One region of the Rhodococcus globerulus genome, then DNA from elsewhere that is predicted to be linked to it. Evidence: riboswitches for the same ligand, from Rfam matches in the RefSeq annotation. Region 1 holds a riboswitch; each other region holds the start of a gene.

Region 1 (2,197 bases):
GAGACGTGGCGCTCGATGCGCAGGCTCAAGGTTTCGATGCCCTGGGCGATGAGGAACGCGTTGAACGGTGCGACGGCGGAGCCGAGGTCGCGCAGGAGTTGTACACGCGCCTTGAGAGCGTAGGCGGGTGCGCCGAGGTCGGCGAACGTGACGCCGTGGTAGCTCGGATCGGGGGTAGTGAAGTTGGTGTGTCTGCCTTGCGTCCAGTCGAAAGTGCCGCCGTCGACGATGACGCCGGCGATGGCCGTGCCGTGTCCGCCGAGATATTTGGTGGCGGAGTGCAGCACGATGTCGGCGCCGTGTTCGAGGGGGCGAAGCAAGTACGGCGTCGCGACGGTGTTGTCGACGATCAGGGGGAGGCCGTTCTCATGAGCCACCGCTGAGATCCCGGGGATGTCGAGGATGTGGTTCTTGGGATTGGCGATGGTTTCGCCGAAGAAGGCCTTGGTGTCGGGGCGGATGGCTTCGCGCCAGTGGTCGAGGTTGTCGGGATCCTCGACGAACGTGACTTCGATGCCGAGCTTGCGAAGCGTGTAGTGCAGGAGGTTGTAGGTGCCGCCGTACAGGTAGGGGCTGGCGACGATGTGGTCTCCGGCCTCCGCGATGTTGAGGATCGCGAGGGTTTCGGCGGCCTGACCCGAGGACAGGAGGAGTGCCGCGACACCGCCTTCGAGTGCAGCAATGCGCTGCTCGACGGCGTCCTGCGTTGGATTCATGATGCGCGTGTAGATGTTGCCCGGCTCAGCAAGGCCGAACAGCGCGGCGGCGTGGTCGGTGCTGTCGAAGACGTAGCTGGTGGTCTGGTAGATCGGCAGTGCGCGCGCGTTGGTGGCGGTGTCTGCGGTTTGTCCGGCGTGGACCTGCTTGGTCTCGAAGGACCAGTTAGCTGAGATGTCGGTCATGATTTGTGTACTCCAGTGGTCTGACGGATAGCTGTCGGACGGGGGCGAATGATCGCCGCCCCGTGCTGGGGTCTATCTACAAGTGCGACACATACTGAAAAACCTCCGTGGGGCTCGGCCCGGTCTGGGGTCCGTCCCTGTCGGACCCGCGCTTGTCGCCTGGAAATCCGGTGAAGCTGCAATTGCGCAGTTTCGCCTCGAGGCGACCTGGTCATCACCCGGGGCACCCCACCGCGGTTGGAGGGTTGCCGTCCAGCGAGCCGGGGCTTGACGCTGGTACTCATGACCGAGCTGAATTCTACCGGGAGTGAAGCCGAAGGATGACGCGGGTCGAAGTGTGCGGCGTCACCAGTCGCCATTCGACGCGACGGTGCCCACTAGCAGGCAAAAGTTACCGGTGAGTAGTGACTCGGAGGAGGGGCTGCCGGTTGCGGCCCCCAGCGTTAGCAGTACGCTTGTCTTGTTTGGGACTCATCTCCCGGGATCAGTCCACACAGTCTAGGTTTGATAATCGAACCGTTCGCGGACTCACTCACAAAGTGTGACCGCAACCGTGTAACCAGGGGAAACTTCCTAGGAGGACGCGAAGCACCCATGTCCAAAATAAAGGTTGAGGGCACCGTCGTCGAACTCGACGGCGACGAGATGACACGCATTATCTGGCAGTTCATCAAAGACAAGTTGATCCACCCGTACCTCGATGTGAACCTCGAGTACTACGACCTCGGTATCGAATACCGCGACGAGACGGATGACCAGGTCACCATCGACGCCGCACACGCGATCCAGAAGCACGGCGTGGGCGTCAAGTGCGCCACCATCACGCCGGACGAGGCTCGTGTCGAGGAATTCGGTCTCAAGAAGATGTGGCGTTCCCCGAACGGAACGATCCGCAACATTCTCGGCGGCACGATCTTCCGCGCACCGATCATCATCTCGAACGTTCCGCGACTCGTCCCGGGCTGGACCAAGCCGATCATCATCGGCCGTCACGCATTCGGCGACCAGTACCGCGCCACAGACTTCAAGGTCCCCGGCCCCGGCAAGGTGATGATCACCTACACGCCTGAGGACGGCAGCGCACCGATCGAGCACGAACTGGTCAACTTCCCTGAAGAGGGCGGCGTCGTCCAGGGGCAGTACAACTTCACCACGTCCATCCGTGACTTCGCTCGCGCGTCGCTCACCTACGGACTGCAGCAGAACTACCCGGTGTACCTGTCCACCAAGAACACCATTCTCAAGGCGTACGACGGTGCCTTCAAGGACATCTTCCAGCACGTCTACGAGACCGA
Region 2 (2,197 bases), 2.6 Mb from region 1:
TGCGCCTGAAATTCCTCGGAAGAACCGTCCACCCAGGAAAAGACGAGGTCGATGTCGAAATTGATGTCGGAGGCATGGGCGGCAAACATGTTCTCGATCGTCGGCCACACACGGCCGAAACGCTCCACCGTTCCACGAACTGCTTCTTCCGGACGCACCGTCCGCCGGGTCAGTGAATTTTCGATGGGCAAAACGATCTCTGTGTCGGACATCGACCACAGTTCGATCTGAAGTCCGATATTCGCGCCGTAGTTGAGACCACTCGCCAGATGAACACGCGGCCGAAAAAGTCGAAAGATGCGGGCTTTTGGTGTGGTGGACAGTGCGCCGTCGGCTATCAAGAGCGCTGGACTCTTCTTAGCGTCGAGAGTCTTCGAATAGAAGGGTGTGTTCTGGCATCCGTCGATCAGCGCGCGGCGCAATTTCTTTCGGTTGTCCCAGTTGACCGCGATGACTGCTCGTTCGTCGTTGCCGCGTACGAGGAGGTATTCGACACCTGCCGCGTCGAGAATATCGCGGATGAACAGCAGGTCCTCGATCATCGCTTCGAGCGGGGTTGTGGTGACGATAGGGAGGGCAAACCGATTCTTGAACCGCACAGTTTCCGGACGGTCCTCCAATCGAGCGCGCACGGAGGACGAGACGGGTTTCACTGTGTCAGTGGTGTCCTGCTCCGGGGGTACGAAGTAGATGTCGTGCGGAGCGGGAGATTGTGTGATGACGTGCCTTTCGATGACAGGGCGCGCGGAGGCGGTGTCGTGCCAGTCTAGTCGGGAATTGGAGCGATTCGTGTTGGTGGGGAGTTTGCGCATACTCGGTACCGACACGCGAATTCGAATCCTCGAGAGTGAAAAGGATCGGGTGTCGGTTGTGGCAGGTGGCGCGTGGTTTCTGCCATCTTCTGGCATCTCGGGTTCATAGGGACCAAGCGCTGTTCTCGATACGATCACAGCAGGTGCAGAGTTCCAGCGACAAGGACCGGCTAGCTGGACGGCAACCCTTCATGCCGATGGGGTGCCCCGGGATCACACCTGGCGACACGCGTGGTGTGTGTCGCAAGCGGCAGTTGCGGCACTACCCGTCAGTGAAAGAGGGCTGACGGTTCTGCGGCCGGCACTGTGCGCTCCCGAGTAGTCCTCGAACAGGAGTAGAAGCCGATGACCTCCACCCTTCCCATCCACCTCGCCGTAGCGCTTGACGGCGCCGGCTGGCACCCGGCGGCCTGGCGAGAACCCCATTCGCGTCCGAGCGAGCTGTTCACCGCGTCGTACTGGACCGATCTCGTTACTACAGCCGAACGCGGTCTGCTCGACTTCGTGAGTATCGAGGACAGTCTTTCCGTACCGGGTAACCCATTCGAGCCAGTCGGTGACGCAGTCGATCGTGTGCGCGCTCGACTGGACGCACATCTCGTGGCAGCCAGGCTGGCACCGGTGACGCGCAATATCGGGTTGATTCCGACGATCACCACGACGCATACCGAGCCGTTTCATGTCTCCAAAGCTGTTGCAACACTCGACTACACGTCGCGAGGCCGCGGCGGGTTGCAGGTGAAAGTCTCAGCGTCCGAAGCGGAGGCCTCGCATTTCGGCCGGCGCGATATCCCCGCGTTGACCGAAGATGATCGGGCGTTGCTGGTTTCAGGCAACCTTCCCGATTTCGTACGGGATCTGTTCGAAGAGTCGGCTGAGGCCGTCGATGTGGTTCGGCGCCTCTGGGACAGCTGGGAGAATGACGCCGAAATTCGTGACGTGGAGCATCGACGGTTCATCGATCGAGACAAGTTGCATTACATCGACTTCGAGGGCAAGTACCTATCCGTGCGTGGACCGTCGGTCACTCCGCGGCCGCCGCAGGGGCAGCCACTTGTCGCAGCTTTGGCACACCAGCGCGTTCCGTACGAGCTGGCTGCTCGAACAGCCGATCTGGTGTTTGTGACTCCTCTCGACGATGGTCAGGTGCCCTCGATTCTCGCCGAAGTGCGGGCGGCGCAGGAACGGGTTGAGCGCTCGGGCGAACCGCTCCGGGTATACGGCGACATTGTTGTGTTCTTCGATGCGGCAGGGGAATCGGGTCGAGAACGACTCGACCGCCTGGACAATGCGTCGGGTACCCAGTACCGCTCTGATGCACTGATCTTCACCGGCACGCCGGCTGAATTGGCCGATCACCTTCTCCGCTGGCAGCAGTTGGGGAT
Region 3 (2,197 bases), 870 kb from region 1:
CGGTCCGATCCCCGGATAGAACACACCGAGGTGAACCTGCGCCTCGGCGTCGTAGGGCGCTCCGGTGTTCGGAGTGGTCATGGCGAAACTCCTCTGGCTCTGAACTAGCGGGTTGTGGACGATGCGTAGCGGCTGACGGGACGCTCGAGCCCGAGCGTTTCGCGCAGGGTTGCGCCGATCCGAGGGGCGCGGTGCACCGATAATTCCTGCAGCGTAGGAACGACGCTCTCGCGCAGGACTTTCAGATCGGTTGTGACGACGGCGGGGTGGATCCGGACGCCATCGACGATGCCGGCAAGGGAACTCAGCAGATCGACGAGGTCGGGTGCCGAACCGGTGAAACGGAGCCGTCCACGGTCGGGCCACGGCGAATGCTCGTCGAGCGCGGCGAGCCGCGACTGTGCCGTCTGGTCGGGGGTGTCGAAAACTACCTCGATGTCGGCGAAGGTGAGACCCTGTTGCCGGGCCGCCTCTTCGGCGATCGCGGACGTGTCATGGCCCGACACCAGCACGACGTCGAGGAGGTCCGACACGCCGAGATCGGCGTCTCCCACGACGACTATCTGGCCCTGCGGGGACCGTGGAGTGATCAGGGGGCCGACGACGTCGAAGAACTCGCCGGAGAACCGGACGTGGTGGACCTTGTCCGGATCGAGGTAGCGGCCGGTCGCGGGGTCGCGGACGACAGCGTCGTCCTCCCACGAATCCCACAGTCGGCGTGCAAGGTCCACGACGTCCCGGACCTCGCGGCTCGCGGCCTCGGCGCTTCGGGGCTCGAAGCCGACGGCTTCGTTGACGTCGACGGAGTTGTCCGCACCGACCACCCAGGCAGCGCGGCCTCTTGACGCGTGGTCGAGGCTGGCGAGTTGGGTGGCGAGGTGGAACGGTTCGGTTGTCAGGGCCTGCACTGTCGGGGCGAGCCCAACCTGCCCTGTCGTCGAGGCGAGGTACGCCGCGCGAGCCCCAGCATCCAACCTGCCCACCGGGTGCAGTGTGCCCTCCGGCACCACCCTGTCGTCGAAGGTGACAAATGAGAATCCGGCTGCCTCTGCGGTCGCTGCGCTCGACCGAAGAATCCGAGGCGATAGTAGCTCGGCGGGTGGGTGACCCCACACCCGCCATGCAGCGGGATGGCTTCCCGCGCCGTCCAACTCGATTGCAAAGTGCAAGAAACCAGGTGATCCAACCACGACCGGGGACCTTTCGAATGAGTGCGGACACGCGCCGGGCTCTACCCTCACCCTGCGCGCTTGCGGAATCAATTGCAGATGCCGCCGGGTCGTCACCTGGAGCACCCCACCGCGCGGGAGGGTTGCCGACCAGCAAGCCAGGGCTTGATGCTGGTGCTCATGACCGTGGCTCAAATCTAACACGGACAATCATCGCCGAAAACCTTTGCACCCCAACATGGAACGCTGCTTATCCGGTTTTTCGGGTGGTGTCCAGCATTGAGATCCGGCTGATTCGAAGATGTGCGGTGCTCGGGTCTTCCTGGTTGCGTATCTGGCTCGACGGTTCGACCTCGTCCACCGGTACCAGCTCGAACTGGAAACGCATCATGACTCGATGTAACTCTATCGCCGCATATTCCGTCCACAGGCTTTCGCGCGAGAGCATCTGAGAAGGTGGGTATCTCGGTGGTCGGCATCGAGGGATAATGAAGGCGAAGTCGGTTTATGCGCAGACCTGGATCATTCTGCACCAACGGAAAAGCGCTCCCGGACAGAACGATTCCCTAAGCGGGTACGTGTAGCACTCCGTTTAGGGGTTTCGCTCCGTCGTTGAGATCTACAAACTTCGACAGCTCAGCTCAAGTCCGCGATGATTCGCTCCGCGAGAGGCTTGGACGACGCCGGGTTTTGTCCGGTGTACAGCTTGCGGTCCACTACGACGTAGGGGGACCACGCCTCAGCATTCGAGAACTTGCCGCCCTGCTCGCGTAGCTTCGTTTCGAGCAGCCACGGAGCCTTGTCCGCCAAACCTGCCTGGGTCTCCTCTTCGTTGGTGAAGGAGGTCAGGTTGTAACCGTCGAACAGCCAGCTTCCATCGGATCTGCGCGCGGGGAGCAACGCTGCCGGTGCGTGACAGACTGCCGAGACAACCTTGCCTGCGTCCAAGAATTTCACGAGAAGCTCGCCGAAGGCTTTGGACACTGCGAGATCCTCCATCGGCCCGTGTCCGCCTGGAACAAAGACCA
Region 4 (2,197 bases), 3.0 Mb from region 1:
GGGAGCATCGGCCCACAACCGGAGCAAGTTGACGCCGGCGATGGCGGCCAGTCCGTCGGTCAACTGAGCGGTGAGCGCCTTCTCGTGCTCCGAGATGGCGTCGAAGTCGAGCGCGGTCAGTGCGTCGCAGGCTGCGGCGATTGCAGCAGCACCGAGGACGTTGGGCGAACCGGCCTCGTGACGGGCGGGAGCACAGGCCCACTCGGTGGATTCCAGCGTCACCTCACGGACAGCGCCGCCACCGGCAAGGTACGGCTTGGCCTCGTCGAGCCAGTCGCGGCGACCGACGAGGACGCCGGCACCGAACGGTGCGTACAGCTTGTGACCCGAGAACGCGAGGTAGTCGACTCCGCATTCCTGCAGATCGATACGACGATGGGGAGCCAACTGAGCGGCGTCGACGAGGATGCGTGCACCACAACGGTGTGCAATGTCCGCGAGGCGTGCGATCGGCAGGATCTCGCCGGTCACGTTGGACGCTCCCGTGATGGCGAGGAGCGCGGCGGGCTTGGTGCACAGTTCCGCAATCAGGCGCTCGATGGTCTCTTCGACGGTATCGGCGGCCGTGACGATGCGAGCGTCGTTCCAGGGCAACAGGTTTGCGTGATGCTCGACGTCGAGAACGACGGTGCTGCCGGGCACGGACTGAGCGAGAAGATTGAGCGAGTCCGTGGTGTTGCGGGTGAAGACGACAACCTGATCGTCAGCGCAGTTCACGAAGCGAGCAACCGATTCGCGAGCGTTCTCGTAGGTCAGCGTGGAGATCCGGGAGGCGTATCCGGCACCGCGGTGAACGCTGGCGTACGTGGGAAGAAGTTCCGCAATGCGATCGGTGACCTGGGCCAATGCGGGCGCGCTCGCTGCGTAGTCGAAGTTCGCGTAGGAACACTCACCACCCTGGACGAGGGGAACCTGTAGGTCGGCGCCAGAAACCTTGGCAATGGGAGCGGTGCAGGTATCGGCACTCAGAACAGCAGTCATCGAAGACAATCCTCACGTTCAAGGACTCATTCGTTCGGGTGATGTCCCCGGAAGAGTCCGCGCTTGCCGAATCCGTTTTCGGATACAGCCGGGTCGTCACCCGGAGCACCCCACCGCGGAGGAGGGTTGCCGACCAGCAAGCCGGGGCTGAACACTGGTACTCGTGACCTGCAAACGAGAATGGCAGGAGTCAACCGGCTTGTCAACCCCAACGCAGAACACGCTCTCGACTCCGACAAATCGCCCGACATCTCTTCGTGGTGACCACCATCACGGTAACGTTTCGGCCTCCGTGGCACCGCAACCTTCCGAGGAGCCTTCACGGGCCATAAGCGCTTGACCTACAGAATCATTCACCGAGTTTGACAAATACGATTCGTTCCGAATCTCGCATTGACCCTTCATTCCTTGCATTCCAGAGAGATTCGAACAGATTTCGAGCAAACGATTACGAGAATCCTTAAACAGCAACAAAATACAGATCGATAGTCGAACAAGACCGGCAGATTCGTCAACACTGCACCATCTTTCATTCATTTGAGTCGCCAGAACTGCGCAGCTACGTTGAATTGCAAAGCAATAGCCCGGTCTTTACTGCGATGGTGCGAGCGCATGCCCACCTACGTGACCTGTGGCCGCCGTACGAGGGCTGAGCGCGTCGACGATGTCGCCGGAGTGCGACAAGAACGCTGAACTGTGTGAAGGAGCGAGATGACTGCGGTCAAAAACGCGTGGAGGGGACTACGGAAACCCGTATTCGTCCCGGCATCGATAGTGATCTTCGGGTTGATCGCCTTTGCTGTGATCTACTCCGGGACTGCGTCCGACGCCTTCCAGAGCCTCAACAACGCCATCACCGATGGTGTCGGCTGGTGGTACATCCTGTCTGCCACCGGATTTGTGGTCTTTGCGCTCTACTGCGCGATCAGCCGGATCGGCAACATCAGACTCGGCCGCGACGACGAACAGCCCGAGTTCGGCATGATGTCCTGGTTTGCCATGCTCTTCAGTGCAGGCATGGGCATCGGTCTGGTGTTTTACGGAGTGGCAGAACCACTTTCGCACTACGTGGACCCGCCGGTCGCGGGCCGGGTAGCAGGATCGACCGACGCGGCCGCAAATCAGGCAATGGAACTGACGATGTTCCACTGGGGCCTGCACGCGTGGGCAATCTACGTTGTCGTCGGCCTCGGACTGGCGTACATGACCTACCGCA

Evidence for each region. A riboswitch is a leader RNA that binds a small molecule or an ion and turns the genes downstream of it on or off. The one in region 1 is predicted to bind S-adenosylmethionine.
Region 2: another riboswitch for S-adenosylmethionine. It lies ahead of KYT97_RS27460 (LLM class flavin-dependent oxidoreductase); the one in region 1 lies ahead of KYT97_RS08670 (bifunctional o-acetylhomoserine/o-acetylserine sulfhydrylase).
Region 3: another riboswitch for S-adenosylmethionine. It lies ahead of KYT97_RS12505 (LLM class flavin-dependent oxidoreductase); the one in region 1 lies ahead of KYT97_RS08670 (bifunctional o-acetylhomoserine/o-acetylserine sulfhydrylase).
Region 4: another riboswitch for S-adenosylmethionine. It lies ahead of KYT97_RS22305 (aminotransferase class V-fold PLP-dependent enzyme); the one in region 1 lies ahead of KYT97_RS08670 (bifunctional o-acetylhomoserine/o-acetylserine sulfhydrylase).

Annotation. Positions count from the first base shown of each region.
Region 1 covers NZ_CP079698.1:1,895,273-1,897,469, reverse strand. Annotated here, with positions in the region: gene KYT97_RS08670 (bifunctional o-acetylhomoserine/o-acetylserine sulfhydrylase) at 1-902, opposite strand, end outside; SAM riboswitch class IV at 1,046-1,190, opposite strand; gene KYT97_RS08665 (NADP-dependent isocitrate dehydrogenase) at 1,497-2,197, shown strand, end outside.
Region 2 covers NZ_CP079698.1:6,031,981-6,034,177, reverse strand. Annotated here, with positions in the region: gene KYT97_RS27465 (stealth family protein) at 1-542, opposite strand, end outside; SAM riboswitch class IV at 955-1,068, shown strand; gene KYT97_RS27460 (LLM class flavin-dependent oxidoreductase) at 1,158-2,197, shown strand, end outside.
Region 3 covers NZ_CP079698.1:2,762,419-2,764,615, reverse strand. Annotated here, with positions in the region: gene KYT97_RS12510 (NtaA/DmoA family FMN-dependent monooxygenase) at 1-81, opposite strand, end outside; gene KYT97_RS12505 (LLM class flavin-dependent oxidoreductase) at 105-1,190, opposite strand; SAM riboswitch class IV at 1,242-1,355, opposite strand; gene KYT97_RS12500 (type 1 glutamine amidotransferase domain-containing protein) at 1,806-2,197, opposite strand, start outside.
Region 4 covers NZ_CP079698.1:4,902,355-4,904,551, reverse strand. Annotated here, with positions in the region: gene KYT97_RS22305 (aminotransferase class V-fold PLP-dependent enzyme) at 1-981, opposite strand, end outside; SAM riboswitch class IV at 1,036-1,150, opposite strand; gene KYT97_RS22300 (BCCT family transporter) at 1,693-2,197, shown strand, end outside.